DNA from 2 places in the Paenibacillus sp. FSL R5-0623 genome. Region 2 is predicted to be linked to the other one. Evidence: predicted binding sites of a transcription regulator. Region 2 holds the regulator's gene; the other holds the start of a gene.
What was found. Region 2 encodes LexA, which represses DNA repair genes until DNA is damaged. Its sites were predicted from a motif close to CGAACATATGTTCG; they were not measured.
Positions count from the first base shown of each region.

Region 1: addB (helicase-exonuclease AddAB subunit AddB) is a predicted target of LexA. The motif match lies at 2,760-2,773, and genes of this name have one in related genera.

Region 1 covers NZ_CP150233.1:4,805,305-4,813,350, forward strand. The annotation lists gene addB (helicase-exonuclease AddAB subunit AddB) at 1-2,695, opposite strand, end outside; gene MKY92_RS21135 (class I SAM-dependent rRNA methyltransferase) at 2,928-4,304, opposite strand; gene MKY92_RS21140 (Na/Pi symporter) at 4,667-5,668, shown strand; gene MKY92_RS21145 (NUDIX domain-containing protein) at 5,726-6,160, opposite strand; gene mtaB (tRNA (N(6)-L-threonylcarbamoyladenosine(37)-C(2))-methylthiotransferase MtaB) at 6,274-7,620, opposite strand; gene MKY92_RS21155 (16S rRNA (uracil(1498)-N(3))-methyltransferase) at 7,623-8,046, opposite strand, start outside.
Region 2 covers NZ_CP150233.1:4,069,706-4,077,751, forward strand. The annotation lists gene MKY92_RS17810 (HAD family hydrolase) at 258-1,049, opposite strand; gene MKY92_RS17815 (hypothetical protein) at 1,078-1,587, opposite strand; gene MKY92_RS17820 (DUF896 domain-containing protein) at 1,713-1,922, opposite strand; gene MKY92_RS17825 (LysM peptidoglycan-binding domain-containing protein) at 2,018-2,395, opposite strand; gene lexA (transcriptional repressor LexA) at 2,692-3,318, shown strand; gene MKY92_RS17835 (aldehyde dehydrogenase) at 3,424-4,725, opposite strand; gene glnA (type I glutamate--ammonia ligase) at 5,328-6,656, opposite strand; gene MKY92_RS17845 (MerR family transcriptional regulator) at 6,786-7,199, opposite strand; gene MKY92_RS17850 (methionine gamma-lyase family protein) at 7,282-8,046, opposite strand, start outside.

The DNA of each region.
Region 1 (8,046 bases), 740 kb from region 2:
ATGCCCGGCTAACAATGTCCTTCAACTTGCGGAAAATATAACCGTATCGCTTGGTGCTTAGCAAAATCTCTCCTTGCAGTTGTGGTGCAATCTGCTCCACCGTTTGCTCGGCTTCCTTGCGGCATTGTTCTGGAGTCAAACTTCCCCAACTACGATTTTCTTCACGCAATCGCATAGCCAGCTGGCTTAGTGCAGCATGAAACAGCTGTCCGATATCAGGGGCCTGAAGGCGGTACAATTGCCGTTCTTTGAGGCGTAGCCCGTGCGAAGCAAAATGGGAGAACGGGCAAGCAACAAACCGCTCCATTCGCGAGACACTCGTCCTCACCTCTGTACCATATAGTCTGCGACTGGTAGCTGTACGTAGTGGTAATGCTCGATTACGATAAAAGATCGATCCCATCAACCGCTCCAGCTGAGGTCTGCTTGTCTCCCGAGATACATGCCAATTGTAGACCGCCCACCACATTTCAGGGATGTCTTCTCCGCGGCGCCATTTGCGCAATTGTCCAATGAGCGCAGACAGACTCTGACCTGGATGGGTGACATAGGACCAATGCGCTTCTTCCGAGTTCGCAATCGGTGGTTGAGCGAGCAATGGCTGTTCTTGTAAACCAAACATCTTCCGTACATGGCGGACAATCTCGGAAGGAAGCAGTGCTTTCCCCTCATCATCAGCAACCGGATAACTCAGCCACAACTGGCTGCTTGCGGCTGCAAGTGCCGTATAGATCAGGAAACGTTCATCCAGCATCTGCCTTGTTGCACCTGGTCCAAGCGCCATGCCACGTTCCGTCAGTAACGATCTCTCCAGTTCCGTTAATACGCCATCATCCTGAGGTACGGCAGGTAATTCACCATCAACCGCGCCAAGGATAAATACGTATTTGATGTCCTGAAGACGTGTACGGTCCATAGAACCAACCAATACCTGATCAAGTGCTGGTGGTACCAGACCCAGCTTCAGTTCCGTTAATCCGGTCTCAATCATCCCGGCAAACAGCGTGATATCCAGCCGTTCATTCCCCATCATATCGACCATCTGATCCAATAAATCTAGCACAGCTCCCCACATCTGCCGATGTTCTCTCGACCGTTCGGGGTCACCTTGTGCCTTAGCTTCAGCAGACATGTTCTCCAGCTTCCATGCGATCTCAGCATCTTCCAGCAGTCTGTATAGTGCCTCGCACTGGGCTTTGGCTGTCTTTGCCTTTTTCATTCGTTTCTCAAAAGCACCCAAGGAATCTGTAATGACCGTTCGGCAGCTCTCCATTAGAGAAAGCATCTGGTCACGTCCTCGACTACGGCCATCCTGACCGTTGTCTTCGAGCGACAGGCTTGGTACATACTTCCATGGTTTGCCATCAGTCCAGCGATACCCGTGAATACCACAAGCCAGTACATAATTCTCAAGCTGGTCCATATCTTCACGAGTGATTGAACCATCACGCGGAAGCAGCAGATCCGTTTTGACACAGCGAAATACATCCTCGTAACGCCAATGGCGCCGAACAATATCCAGTGCGGAACGGATAAACTCGGATAATGGATGATGAAGTTCATTTCTTCTGCGGTCCAGAAAGACGGGTACGTCATAATCCCTGAATAGAGGTTCAGCTATATCAGCGTAGGTATCCAACTGACGAACAAGTACTGCCATATCCCGATAACGCGCACCTTCGTTTTGCGCCAGACGCCGCATCTCACGCAGTGCTCCCTCCATCTCAGCTCGTCGGTTCTCCGCTGCAACCAGTCGGATTCCGGAATCAAGGCCATCACTTTTCCAACGAATTCGGCGGTCGAAACCAGCCTCCAGATGAGCAAGTCCCGGACGATCCTTGTATCTCGGTGGAATCTCCGAATTTAGCACGGTTATATCGCTCGGTACACCCAGTTCTTCAGCCATCCCTTTCAGACGCGCATAGGCACTTGCCGTGGGATAGAACAGTTCCAGTTCTCCAGGCAGTGCGCCGTGATCATAAGGACGATCCAATGTCAGTGCAATGGTCACGGAAGAGGACTGCAACATCAGCCGACCGATCACACTCATCTCCTGTGGTGTGAATCCCTGAAAACCATCAATCCAGATCTGGGCATCCTGCAGCAATGCACTTTCCGACAAACGATCTGTCAGCTCGGTCAACGTGTCTTCATCATCAATATATAAATGGGTCAGTTCCTGTTCATAGTCACGATATATCAGATTCAAGTCATGCAACTTGTCCTCCAGAATTGGCGAAGTGGATGAGGTATTCCCTCCAGACAGCCCTTCTTCCAGCAATGATGGATCAACTTCATAACGTTTAAATTCACTATATAAGTCATTTAATTCGCCTATAAAACCCAGCTGGCTGCCGGATGCACCAAACAGCTTCAATTCTTCCTTACGGCGCTGGATGACCTTGTAGAGCAGCATCTTTTTGCCTTCGGCTCCGATCGGAATACGAGCAGAACCACCTGCTTCCTGCATTACACGATAGGCTAAACGGCGAAAGCCCAGCACTTCTGCACGCATCGTACCTTTAATTGCTCCAGAAGACACCAATGTCTGCTCTGTTCGAAAAGAACTCTGTTCGGGAACGAGCAAAATCAAAGGTGTGCCTTGCGGTTCTTGTTGAAGCAGGGATATAATTTCCCGGGTAATCAGCGAGCTTTTGCCGCTGCCTGCCCGGCCAATAACAAAACGAACGGACATGTCTAATCCTCCAAACCACACGTACAAGATTTTAATTCCCAGTATAACATATCTGACTTGGTTCGGAACATACGTTTGCCACTATCCGGTAAAAACGGAGATCATCTCCGTTAACACAGCCAAACAGCAAAAAGCCCGCAGCTATCACACTGTGGACTTTTTGCCAAAAGTATCATTTATTTAAACTTCACTTTATCTCACGAGAGATTAAAAAAAGTGAAACGAGACTCTTCTAATTCTTTTTACTGCGCACTTCGAAAATAGCAAATTTCAGGTAATGTCCTTCATCCACGCCCAAAATCTGCGGGTGGTCCTTACCTGCTGCCTTCCAGTCAATTAGACGCAGCACTTTGCCTGCATCTTCCGCTGCATCCGCAATCGTATCCAGGAAAAGGTCAGGACGCATGTGATACGAACAGCTGGCTGTTACCAAATATCCGCCCTCATTAACCAGTTTCATTCCTTGCAGGTTGATATCCTTATATCCACGGCATGCACCTTTGACTGCTGATTTCGTTTTGGCAAATGCAGGAGGATCGAGGATGACGACATCAAATGTTTTACCGCCAGCTGCCAGCGCTTTGGATGTATCCACTTTCTGTTCGCCTGCACGTGCACGTGCGGTACGTTCATCCAGCCCTTTCACTTGTTCACGCAAGTACTGGAATGCATCAGCAACTACGAACTCGACCCGGTCGGTAAAACCGTTCAGCTCCACATTTGTTCGTGCACTCTCAATGGCATGCTCCGAAATATCAAGACAAGTCACTTTCTTGGCTCCATACTTGCAAGCATTCAACGTGAAACTGCCTGTGTGTGAGAAGCACTCCAGCACAGTGGCACCATCCCAATAAGGGAATGTAACTACTTTACCGCTTTTATTCACAGGCAACATCTGCTGTGTGCCATCCTGCTCGGTCGTTTGTAGTGTGATTCCACTCTTATAGCCCCAACCCTTCATGAGCGGTTCGATGGCTGCACGATTCTCGCGTTGGTCGAAGAAGTAACCTGTCTTCTGCCCTTCCACGATATCCACTTTAATGAGTAGTCCATTTTCTGTAACGGTGACATGCCGTGGGCACTCTCCGTACAGCGGACCTTTGGTCTGCTCCAAACCTTCGAGTTCACGAATCGAGACATCACTGCGCTCATATATGCCTTCCGGTTGCATTACTTCAACGAGTGCCTGTACGATGGCTTCACGGCAACGATCCATGCCAAGTGTAAGCAACTGTAAAACGAGGATGCTGCCGAACCGGTCAACGATCAAGCCTGGTAGAAAATCTGCTTCGCCGTAAACGAGACGGTATGCCTCTCCATCCTGGATAAAACGTTCACGGTGACGCAAGCAATCGCGGAAACGCGCTGCAAAAAACGCGGTGTCCATCTGTTCGGACTCCAAGGGTTGATAAGCTATAACCCTTACAGTGATCTGAGATGCGGGATTGTAATATCCGGTCGCCAGATAGCGACCTTGATGATTCAATACATTGACCAGATCTCCCGGCTCCGGGTTTCCGTCAACAGAGGCAATTTCATTGTTAAATATCCATGGATGTGCATGTTCAAGCCGCTTTTTGCGACTGCGTTCAAGTGTAACTGATGGCAAGGTAGATCCACTTCTTTCATAGTTAGTTGAAAAGATAGGTTTGGTGCAAAGGAGACGCTACGGCAACGAATTGTTCCTCTGATCGCTGTTATCCCCAGATTTTTTTGAACTCCCTTTTCTCAAAGGGAAAATCCGGGGATAAAGGCGAGCGCTTCGCTTCTTCGGTAACAATTTCGTCTTCTTCGCTGCGTTTGCACGAATCACCGTATCTTTCGAATTGGGGTGGAACAGATAAGTTCCGTAATTTTGAATGAGGGGACGAAATTAGGTTGCTTCCCTCTCAATTCCTTTAGGCTTGTCATGGTTGTCTTTTCTTACTCATAGGATGAGTTAAGGAACCGGACGGAAGGAATGATGTTTCTATGTTTAGAGATGTGATATTGCCCTTACTCTATGGGCTTATTATCTTTTTTGGTGGCATGAAGCTGATGGAGACGGCCTTGCAGCGCATGGCAGGGCCCATGTTGGCAGGTTGGCTCAATCGTGCCACCTCTGCTCCTTGGAAAGGCATGGCCTTCAGTGCTTGCGCAACAGCCCTGTTACAGAGCAGTACTGCGGTCACCGTACTCACCATTGGACTGGCTAATGCCAGATTAATTACCTATGGACGCACACTCGGCATCATCCTCGGCACCAACATCGGGACATGCCTGACGACGGAGTTGGTGGGACTGCAGATCGGTCGTGCTTCCCTGCCGCTACTCGTCCTGTCTCTAACGGGCTGGGCCATGTTTGTTGTTCTTAGTGAACGCAATCTGGCCGCTCCTGAACGCACGCGCCAGACTCTGTTTAACATCCAGTACAGCTTCCTCGCAGCTGCGGGATTTGCACTTGTTATGACAGGCATTCAAGTGATGCAATCCATTGCCTTACCCTTGCGGAGCATGGGCGTATTTCAATGGTTTCTCGACCGCTCGGCCGACAGCTTATGGTGGGGCTTCCTGGCAGGTGCCTGTCTGACAGCGCTCATTCACAGCAGCGCAGCTGTCATTAGCATGGCGATTACGCTCGCAGCCACAGGGGTATTACCTGTGGAGATCGGCATCGCCATTGTGATCGGGTCCAATGTGGGGACCTGCATCACCGCTGTAATTGCTGCCGCGGGCGGAGCATCCGCAGGCAAATTTGTCGCAGCCTCCCATGTTGTATTAAACATTGCGGGAGCGCTGCTGTTTATGCCGCTGATCGGCCAGCTGCATGCAGCTTCGGCCTGGCTGTCAGCGGATAACGGGGCACAGATTGCGCATGCCCAGACCCTTTTTAACATCACCAGTTCACTGCTTGCTTTGCCATTCTGTTACTTGCCAATCTGGCACAAAAAACCACCGGTTCACGCCCCCGCGGCGAAGCCACCCGTGGCTTGATGATCTGCTTATGCAGACCCACAGAACGCGCGGCTAACTGACTCGAACAATAGTGCGTTATACGTTAAAGCCTAACTTGTTCAGGGCTACACGCAAGATATCATCGTTATTATCATATCCGCTCTGCTGCTGTAAGGACCATGCTTCTTCCGGAGCATACCAATCCACACCCTTGATTTCTTCAATCTGAGGCTGTAGATCACCACTCTCGGCTTCAACGAGATAATAATGAACTTCCTTGTCCACCGGGCCAAAATCTGCATGTTGGTAAGTGTAAGCAATGATATCGACCGGCTCTATAATGCGACCCACCATACCTGTCTCTTCCAAAATCTCGCGCAGTGCCGTCTGTTCGATTGTTTCTCCATCTTCCATCTTGCCCTTGGCGAGAGTTGTTTTACCATAACGATCTACGATAAGCTGAATTTGAAGACGTCCGTCTTCCCCTGTTCTATAAACAACTCCGCCTGCTGAAATTTCTTTTTTGTTCATCGTACTCTCCCCCATCAACTTCGATATCTTTATCTTATTTTTTGCAAAAGAAGGACCTCATCTCCCCGGGTAAGCTCCCCAAGGAAATGAAATCCTTGTTTCTGACGCCTCGATCACATCGCGGCGGACTTAAGATTCTCTTCCAACACACGTACCAGCGTAGCCAGACTCTCGTTGACGCCGGCTTCAACCACTTTGACTCGGCACACTTTACCGACCATATCCATCGTTCCGTCAAAGACCAGTTGAATGTAGTTGTCGCTATAACCGTGCAGCTTGCCACTTCCCTCGCGGCCTTTGGCTTCACCTTCGGGAATAACATCCAGTACCTGTCCGACAAACTGCTCAGCGTACTCCAGCTGCATCTGCTCAGACAAGTCAATCAGTTCATGCACACGTGCATTTTTGACCTCTTCGTCCACCTGATCTTCCATCCGTGCTGCTGGTGTACCCGTACGTTTCGAATAAGGGAATATGTGCATTTCGGAAAAACCGATCTTCCGCATCAACTCGTAGCCATTACGGTACATCTCATCCGTCTCACCTGGAAATCCAACAATGATGTCTGTTGTAATCGCTACATCAGGCATTGCTTCCCGAATGCGAAGCATTTTGTTGTAAAACTCTTCTGTCGTATACTTGCGGCGCATGCGTTTCAACACCGTATCATCCCCCGCTTGCAGCGGAATATGGAAGTGACGAACAAGTTTGTCCGAACGTTTGATCACGTCGAGCATACGGTCGTCAATCTGACTGGCTTCAATCGAGCTGATTCGAATACGCTCCAGCCCCTCTACCTTGTCCAGGTCCCACAGCAGATCGGTCAGATCATAATTCTCCATGTCATCACCATACCCACCTGTATGAATACCAGTCAGAACAATCTCCTTGTATCCGGCGTGTACGAGTTGATGTGCCTGTTGAATAATGCTGTTCGCTTCCCGACTACGTGAGAGACCGCGAGACCACGGAATGATGCAGAACGTGCAAAAGTTATTGCATCCATCCTGAATTTTCAGGAACGCTCGGGTACGATCAGCAAAATCAGGTACATCCATCTCTTCAAACACGCGGGTTTTCATAATATTACGCACCGCATTAACCGGTTGACGGGACTCCTGAATTTCATTAACATATGGCAAAATCTTGTCACGGTCCTGTGTACCGATAACCAGATCCACCCCTGGGATGTCCAGAATCTCTGCCGGAGAAGTCTGCGCGTAGCAGCCTGTAACGGCCACAATCGCCTCCGGGTTGCGCCGAATGGCACGACGAATAATTTGACGGCTCTTTTTGTCGCCGGTATTGGTTACTGTACAAGTATTAATCAAGTATACATCCGCTGTCTGTTCATCAAAGTCCACTTGATCGTAACCTTCGTTTTTGAACAATTGCCAAATCGCCTCTGTATCATAGAAATTAACTTTGCAGCCTAAGGTGTAAAACGCCACGGATGGCATAATTACATTCCTCCCATTTCTCCGGATTCATATAGCACGCAAGTTAGTGCTGCCATTCCAGCTGTCTCAGCACGCAAAATGCGTTTGCCCAGTCCCACAGATACAGCACCTGCCTGATCAGCCTCTGCCGTCTCCTTCTCAGAAAATCCACCTTCCGGTCCAACCACGATCAAAACTTCTGCACTTGCACCAGGTGCAAGCTGCTCTACAAACGGCTTCAGTGCATCTCTCAGCTGTTTACCGTTTTCTTTCTCATAACAATAACATACCAGGCTATAGCCCTCAAAAGAAGATAACAGCCCTTTCCAGGAAAGTGGCTGCTCAACGGATGGAATACGATTCCGGTGACTCTGTTCGGCAGCTTCCTTGGCAATTTTCCGCCAGCGCTCCAACCGTTTGCCTTCCTTCTTGGCATCATATTGCACA
Region 2 (8,046 bases):
ATTTAATGAAGTAAGTCAAAAAGAAATTGCTTTAGGACAATCTAAATACTAGTCATACTAGTATGTTAGTTATATTCTAATCCAGCTTCCCCCTAATTTCAATAACTTTTAGAAAAATAAATGAAGATCTCATTTAACAAGGTAATTTACTCAATAAGCTCAAATAAAAAACATTGGTAACTTCAAGAACGACATCATCGTTCATTGAAGCTTCCAATGTTTCAGGGTGCTGAGGAAAGATGTTATAACTGATCTGCTTAGAAATTAGCAATAAGCTGATTTAATTCCGATAAATGTGTTATTTCATGGTCTGGCGCATACGTTTCGTTGTTGGTCTTATGCTCACGGTTAATCCATACGGATTGGATCCCAGATGATAAAGCACCACGAATATCAGTCGTTAACTTGTCTCCAACCATCATGCTCTCTTCGGGTTTAACACCCAGTTTACTCAAAGCATGTTCAAATATCGACGGATCTGGTTTTCCTTTTCCGAAGTTACCCGAGATAATAATCTCATCAAAGAAAGGAGTCAATTCAGGTACACCATCCAACTTTTCTTGTTGCAAAGCAGGACAACCGTTTGTTAACAATAACAGTTTGTACTTTCCTTGTAACTGACGCAAGGTATCCATCGTTTCTTCGTACACATGAGGTCTGGATCTCCGTTCTACTCCAAACTGCGCAGCAAGTTGTTCAGCAAGATCTTCCCGATCTATACCCAACTTCAACAAGCCACGACGCCAAGATTCTTTACGGTAAACTGGAGCAAGCTGTTCCAACTGACGGAACTCAGGCTGATCCCCACCAGTAAAGTTAGCCCAAAGGCCTTCAAACGGATTGATTCCAATCATTTTGGTAAAAGGAAAGGTTTCATATGATTCATACAGTCCACGTGCCTCATTACGAACAGCTTCTTCAAGTTCTTCTGGTTTTACCCCAGTCTCTTGCGCTGCGATTAGACAAGTCTCATGAAAAGCTTCTCGAACACTACGCTCATCCCATAATAAAGTATCATCTAGGTCGAACAAAATCGCTTTTAACGCCATTCCGATCATCTACCCCTTTATGCAATAATTACTTTTCGACGGTTTCCACGGTGATCTGGTGTGCTTTTGCAAACTTCAGCAAACGTTCTGCAATCGCATCTGTATCGTAACGGTTCAATAACTTGGTAAACACCCATCTTTTCCCGCGGCTGTTATGTTCGATAACAACTGTACCTGGTTCAATTCTGAATTTGACAATATCGTCAACCCCAATTGAACGTTCACGATTACCCTTCGTCGTTATAATCCGATTACTGCTAATTTTGATGTATGGACGACGAAGCATGAAGATGACTGCCAAAAATACGTAAAGCAGCATCGTCACCCAGTCCCAGGTTGTCATGGGAGCTTGCACAAGGAACGTGCTCATAAACAGATACAAAAAGGCGAGGCCAATCAAAAATATAGGGAACAAAAGGCTGCGTCCTTTAAAGACTTCTTCACCTGGTGTACCTGTGATTGGTTGACCACTTTTTTTGCGTTGCTGATTTAACTGCTTGGAATTTTTCTTAACCGTTCTCTCGAACGAACGCGACATGAGAATCCCCCTTATGTGTCTTTGTATCGGCTTACATAATTGCAAACCGACATTTCCCCCTATAAATTGCACACTCAAAATAACAGGAAGAAACCTAAATATCATAATGATATCATTAGGTTTCGTTAGTGTTTGAGTTTGCCTTGGTGGCCTTTGTCATTCTCATCATCAACAATCTCAATGGTATCCAGTTGTTGTCTGAAATTACTGCGAATATTGCTCAAATAAATCTCTCTTAGCTCGGCACGTTCAGCAAGTTCTTCCTCCGACAATCCAGTGGACTTTTGCTTACGAGCCAATTCGTTAATGCGTGCTACCAGACTATCTATATCCAAGCTTGTCCCCTCCAAAAATACAAAGTCATATTAACTTTGCCATTATAAAGGCTGCTTGTCAAGCTGACACGCGCTAACACTCATTGATGTGCATTTTATTCTGCAAATTGCGGTAGAGCTAGTACTTGTCCCACTTGGATGGAAGTCGTATGAAGTTGATTCACTTTCTTAATTGCTTCTATATAAATACGTGTGTCCATATTCGTCGGTTTATGTTCCAAAGAAATACTCCATAATGTTTCCCCTTGTGAAACGGCTATCTTTCCTCCAGGGAGAACATCATTCTCATTGCCAGCAAATACAGTTAAAACAGTGCTGCATCCAATAAATATAATCAAAGAGGTAATGGCTACCTTTAACATCCATGAAGAAATCTTGAAACGCGCTAAAACCTTCTTGTAGTTCCCTATGTTAGACTTCACCAGTTCCGAATTCATCGGTTCATAAATGCTTTGATAAGTAGAATATCTCATTAAATACCCGCCTCCAAACGTTTGTTCCTATCTGTTGGAATCAATATAACACGAACACTTGTTTTGTTCAATAGATTTTTAGAACAATTGTTCGCTTCTTTTTTGAAAGAGAAATATCTTAATTGAAGTTCTTTTGCAAAGTATTTGCAGTATTATACTCTGACTTTTGGCCAATTTCTGTTCTATAAGTTAAAAAACACTGATTTAATGCTATTTTATTTAGAACTTATGTTTGTACGAACGGAGGTTCTATGTTATAATTTTCCCAAACGTTACTAAAATGGGGTTGATACGGTATGTCGAAGATATCCAGCAGGCAGCAGGCTATTCTGGAGTTTATACGAAATGAAGTCCGGTTGAAGGGGTATCCTCCTTCCGTACGGGAAATTGGTGAAGCTGTTGGACTTGCTTCCAGCTCAACAGTACATGGACATTTGGATCGTTTGGAGAAAAAAGGTTTGATCCGACGCGACCCTACCAAGCCAAGAGCCATTGAGCTTTTGAGCCAGGAAGAATCTGAGCATTCTCATCAATTTGCTCATAGCGTTGCACGTATTCCTGTCGTTGGTAAGGTTACAGCCGGGGTTCCAATCACTGCAACCGAGAACATTGAAGACTACTTCCCTCTTCCTACACATTATGTAGGCGAACAGAAAGTGTTTATGCTTTCAGTAGTTGGAGATAGTATGGTGGAAGCTGGAATCGTTAATGGAGATTACGTTATTGTCCGTCAACAGCAAACTGCTGATAACGGTGATATCGTCGTTGCAATGACTGAAGACGATGAAGCTACAGTGAAAACGTTCTATAAAGAGAAAGATCATATTCGCCTTCAACCGGAGAATGCGACCTTCGAACCTTTACGTTTGAAACACGTTAGTATTCTGGGTAAAGTCATAGGCCTTTTCCGAGATATTCATTAATATTTAACTTGAGTAACAAAACTAGATGTAATGAAATACGAAAGAGGTTGTCCTGATCAACAGGACAACCTCTTTTTTTCATGTTTATGTTATTTTTGTGGCTAATTATTCACTGCGTTTCAGAACACTCTTGTGATGCGAGAACACATCAAAGCTCTGTTGTCCGTGATATGAGCCCATACCGCTCTCTCCTACACCACCAAACGGGAGATAGTGTGAAGTCATATGAGAAAGTGTGTCATTAATACATCCCCCACCGAAGGATAATTGATTCAGAACCTGATCCTGCAGTCGCTCATCCTGTGTGAAGAGATATAGCGCCAATGGTTTTGGCCGGCGGACAATCTCATCCAGCATAGGATTCAGGTCACTGTACGTAAATACAGGAAGAATCGGACCGAAGATCTCTTCTTGCATGACAGGTGATTCCCAGTTCACATCTCCAAGTACAGTCGGCTCAATGAGCAACTGCTCACGTACAGAACGCCCTCCAATTAGTGTTTTGGCATCTGTGAGGAATTTCGACAACCGATCAAAATTACGCGCGTTGACAATATGCGGGAAATCAGCGTTCTGTAACACATCATCCCCAAATTTTTCTTTGATCTCTGCGCTAATCAGATCAATCAATTCATCATGAACTTGTTCATGCACAAGCAAATAATCCGGAGCAACGCATGTTTGCCCTGCATTCAGGAATTTACCGCGAACAATACGCTGGGTCACCAGCTTCAGATCTACATCACTATGGACAATAGCAGGGCTCTTGCCCCCTAGCTCCAGAGTTACAGGAGTCAAATGCTCCGCAGCTGCCTTCATAACAATGCGACCAACACCTGTGCTACCTGTGAAGAAAATATAATCAAACTTCTCTTTCAACAATGCTGTGCTGACCTCAACTTCTCCTTCCATAACCGCAATATACTCCTGAGGGAAGATCTCCTGAATCAGATCATACGTCAGACGAGATACGGCTGGTGTTAATTCAGAAGGCTTGATAACTGCACAGTTACCGGCTGCAATTGCTCCAATCAGTGGACCAAAGGCCAGTTGGAAAGGATAGTTCCAAGGTGCAATAATAAGAGCCACTCCGTATGGTTCAGGATAAATGGTACTCACCCCATCCGGCATAGCCGAATTGGTTGGGACTTGTTTTGGTGCAGCCCATTCCTGCAGGTGTTCTAATGCAAAATCCAGTTCACCCAAAACAATGCGAATCTCGGAACCGTAAGCTTCCGCCTCAGATTTGTTCAAATCTGCCCGAAGTGCATCTTGAATGCGTTGCTGATACTTTTCAATTCCTTTTCTAAGCTGTTGAAGCGCATTAATCCGATATTCGATATTTTTAGTTTGACCTGTATAAAAAAATGTACGTTGTTTTGTCACTAGTTGTTTTGCCTGATCCATATTAACATCTCCAATTAATTATTTAAAATTAAATTGCTCAAAATTTAATTAAAGTATACCTCTTCTATATGAAACTTTCAACATACATATGAAACATCCATTTGTATGTATTGGACAATGGTTGGAATTTTGAAAGAATGAATGATAGTACTTGCTACTATGTTGTAGCTGTTAGAATTTCTAAGGAAGCTTGATTTAGATCTTTTGCTTCCGACAGCTTGATGCACTGTAGAAAAAATTCTAATTTCAGTTTCTTTTTCATAGGTTACTAGACAAATGATGAAAATGATTTTGCGTTATTACTAACATGAAGTGTTAAAGTTGATAGAGAGTTTAGTTACCATACAAAAAATTCCTCTTTCAATGATGAGAAGAGAGTTTTACGATTATCTATCGGTAAACAAATGTATTTTGTTAGTAATATTTAGCTTGGTTACAGACAAACACAGAATTTTTATGTGGGATGATGAAGAATAATTCAGGGGACATTTGGGGGATTCTGTGGGCATTTTGTGGGCACTTTGGTTTTTCTTTAAATATTATAGGTACTTGCCCACAAAAATAAAAACCCCTCAGCGCTAGAGCGCCAAGGGATTGAGCTATTAGTACAACGTAATATATTGATCGCGTTCCCATTGGTGGACTTGTGTACGGTACATATCCCACTCAATTTCTTTCAGCTCATAGAAGTGAGCCAAGGCGTGGTCGCCGAGAGCATCACAGATGACTTCGCTGCGGATCAATTCATTCAATGCTTCTTTCAGATCAGCTGGCAAGCTAGGAATGCCTTCTTCCACACGCTCTTCTTCTGACATGATGTAGATGTTACGGTCAATTGGAGCTGGTAAGGAAAGCTCACGTTTGATTCCGTCCAGACCTGCTTTCAACAGAACAGACAAAGCCAGGTAAGGGTTAGCAGCCGGATCCGGGTTACGAACCTCAACACGTGTACTCAGACCACGGGAAGCTGGAATACGAATCATTGGGCTACGGTTACTAGCAGACCATGCTACATAACAAGGTGCTTCATAACCTGGTACAAGACGTTTGTATGAGTTCACAGTTGGGTTAGTAATTGCTGCAAACGCACGTGCGTGCTTCAGAGTTCCAGCCATGAAGTGACGAGCAGTTTTGCTCAGACCCAACTCGTCCGACTCATCAACAAATGCGTTCTCATTGCCTTTGAACAAGGATTGGTTACAGTGCATACCGGATCCGTTCATACCAAACAGTGGTTTCGGCATGAATGTCGCATGTAAACCATGCTGACGTGCAATCGTTTTAACAACGAGTTTGAACGTTTGGATCTGGTCAGCCGCTTTCAGAGCATCAGCATATTTGAAGTCGATCTCATGCTGACCTGGAGCTACCTCATGGTGGGAAGCTTCGATCTCAAAGCCCATTTCTTCAAGTGTGATAACGATGTCACGACGACAGTTTTCACCAAGATCCGTAGGCGCAAGGTCGAAATAACCACCTTGGTCATTCAGTTCGTTAGTTGGGTTTCCTTTTTCGTCTGTTTTGAACAAGAAGAACTCGGGTTCAGGACCAACGTTGAAGGAAGTGAATCCCATATCTTGGGCTTCCTTCAGGTTACGTTTCAAGATACCACGTGGATCTCCTGGGAACGGATTACCATCCGGAAGATATACGTCGCAAATCAGACGTGCAACACGGTTCTCTGCAACCCATGGGAAAATAAGCCAAGAATCTAGATCTGGATAGAGGTACATGTCGGACTCTTCAATACGTACATAACCTTCAATGGAAGATCCATCAAACATCATTTTGTTATCCAGAGCCTTAGTCAACTGACTCACAGGAATCTCAACGTTTTTGATAGCTCCAAGCAAATCAGTAAATTGCAATCGAATGAATCGTACGTTTTCTTCTTTCGAAATGCGGAGAATGTCTTCTTTTGTATAACTCACTATAACCTCTCCCTTTCTTATCTGCGTATTTGGCCTGCCTGTTATATTTGTACATTAGAAAGTTCCACGGGTCAAGGAGTCTCACACCAAAAGTGCATGTTTTCCCCTTACTCGCCAAGTTATGCGAATTTAGTTTTTATTAAAGAATCGGGAAAGCTCTCCCTGAATGAGAGATACTTGTCCTGGTCTCTTACCTGAAACAAGCTGCTGCTTCAGCAAGCGGTGCAACTGCGTATCGGACAGCTCTCTGCGTTTAACTTCAGTATCCGGCGTGATAACTGTAGCTTCTTCGGATTCTTTCGAAACAGGATTCATCACTTGTTTGATCCCTGCGATGTTAACTCCTTTTTCAATCAAAGCCTTGATCTCTAGCAATCTCTCTACGTCATTAAAAGAGAATAACCGTTGATTACCTGACGTTCTCGCAGGAACGATCAAGCTGTGTTGCTCATAGTAACGAATCTGACGTGCAGACAGATCCGTAAGTTTCATTACAATACCAATTGGGAATAAGGCCATATTTCTGCGGATTTCATCACCCATGTTCATCAACCTTCCAGTCATCTATTCTTCACCCTATTGTACATTTAGTTATTACCAAGTGTCAATGACGTGTTAGATAAACTCACAATAATTTACGATCTTTCATAGTCTGTAACGCCATCAAAACGCCATATTTGACATGAGAGTACGTTAATCCGCCTTGCATATACCCGATATACGGCTCCCGAATAGGCGCGTCGGCTGATAATTCCAGACTTCCACCCTGAATGAACGTACCTGCCGCCATAATGACAGGGTGCTCATAACCAGGCATATCCCATGGTTCAGGAACCACATGACTATCTACAGCTGCTGCACGCTGAATCCCCTGCACGAAGGCGATCAGATGCTCGGCAGAGCTAAACTGAACAGCCTGGATCAGATCTGTGCGAGCTTCATTCCAGGCGGGTTTGGTTACAAATCCGGATTCAGCAAACATCGCAGCAGCAAACGTACTTCCTTTGATAGCTTGTCCTACAATTGTCGGTGCCATGTAAAGTCCTTGGTAGATGCCACGTGTTGTCCCCAGCATTGCTCCCACCTCTCCCCCAATTCCAGGGGCTGTCAGACGATAAGCTGCTAGCTCTACGTACTGTTCCTTCCCACATATGTATCCACCGGTTTCCGCAATACCTCCACCAGGATTCTTGATCAGTGATCCGGCCATCAGATCAACTCCGACTTCTGTCGGTTCATGTTCCTCCGTGAATTCACCGTAACAATTATCTACGAATACGATGACATCCTCCTTAAGAGCTTTAACACGCGTAACCATCTCAGCAATCTCAGCAACACAGAAGGAGGAGCGCCAGTCATAACCACGTGAACGTTGAATCCCAATGACTTT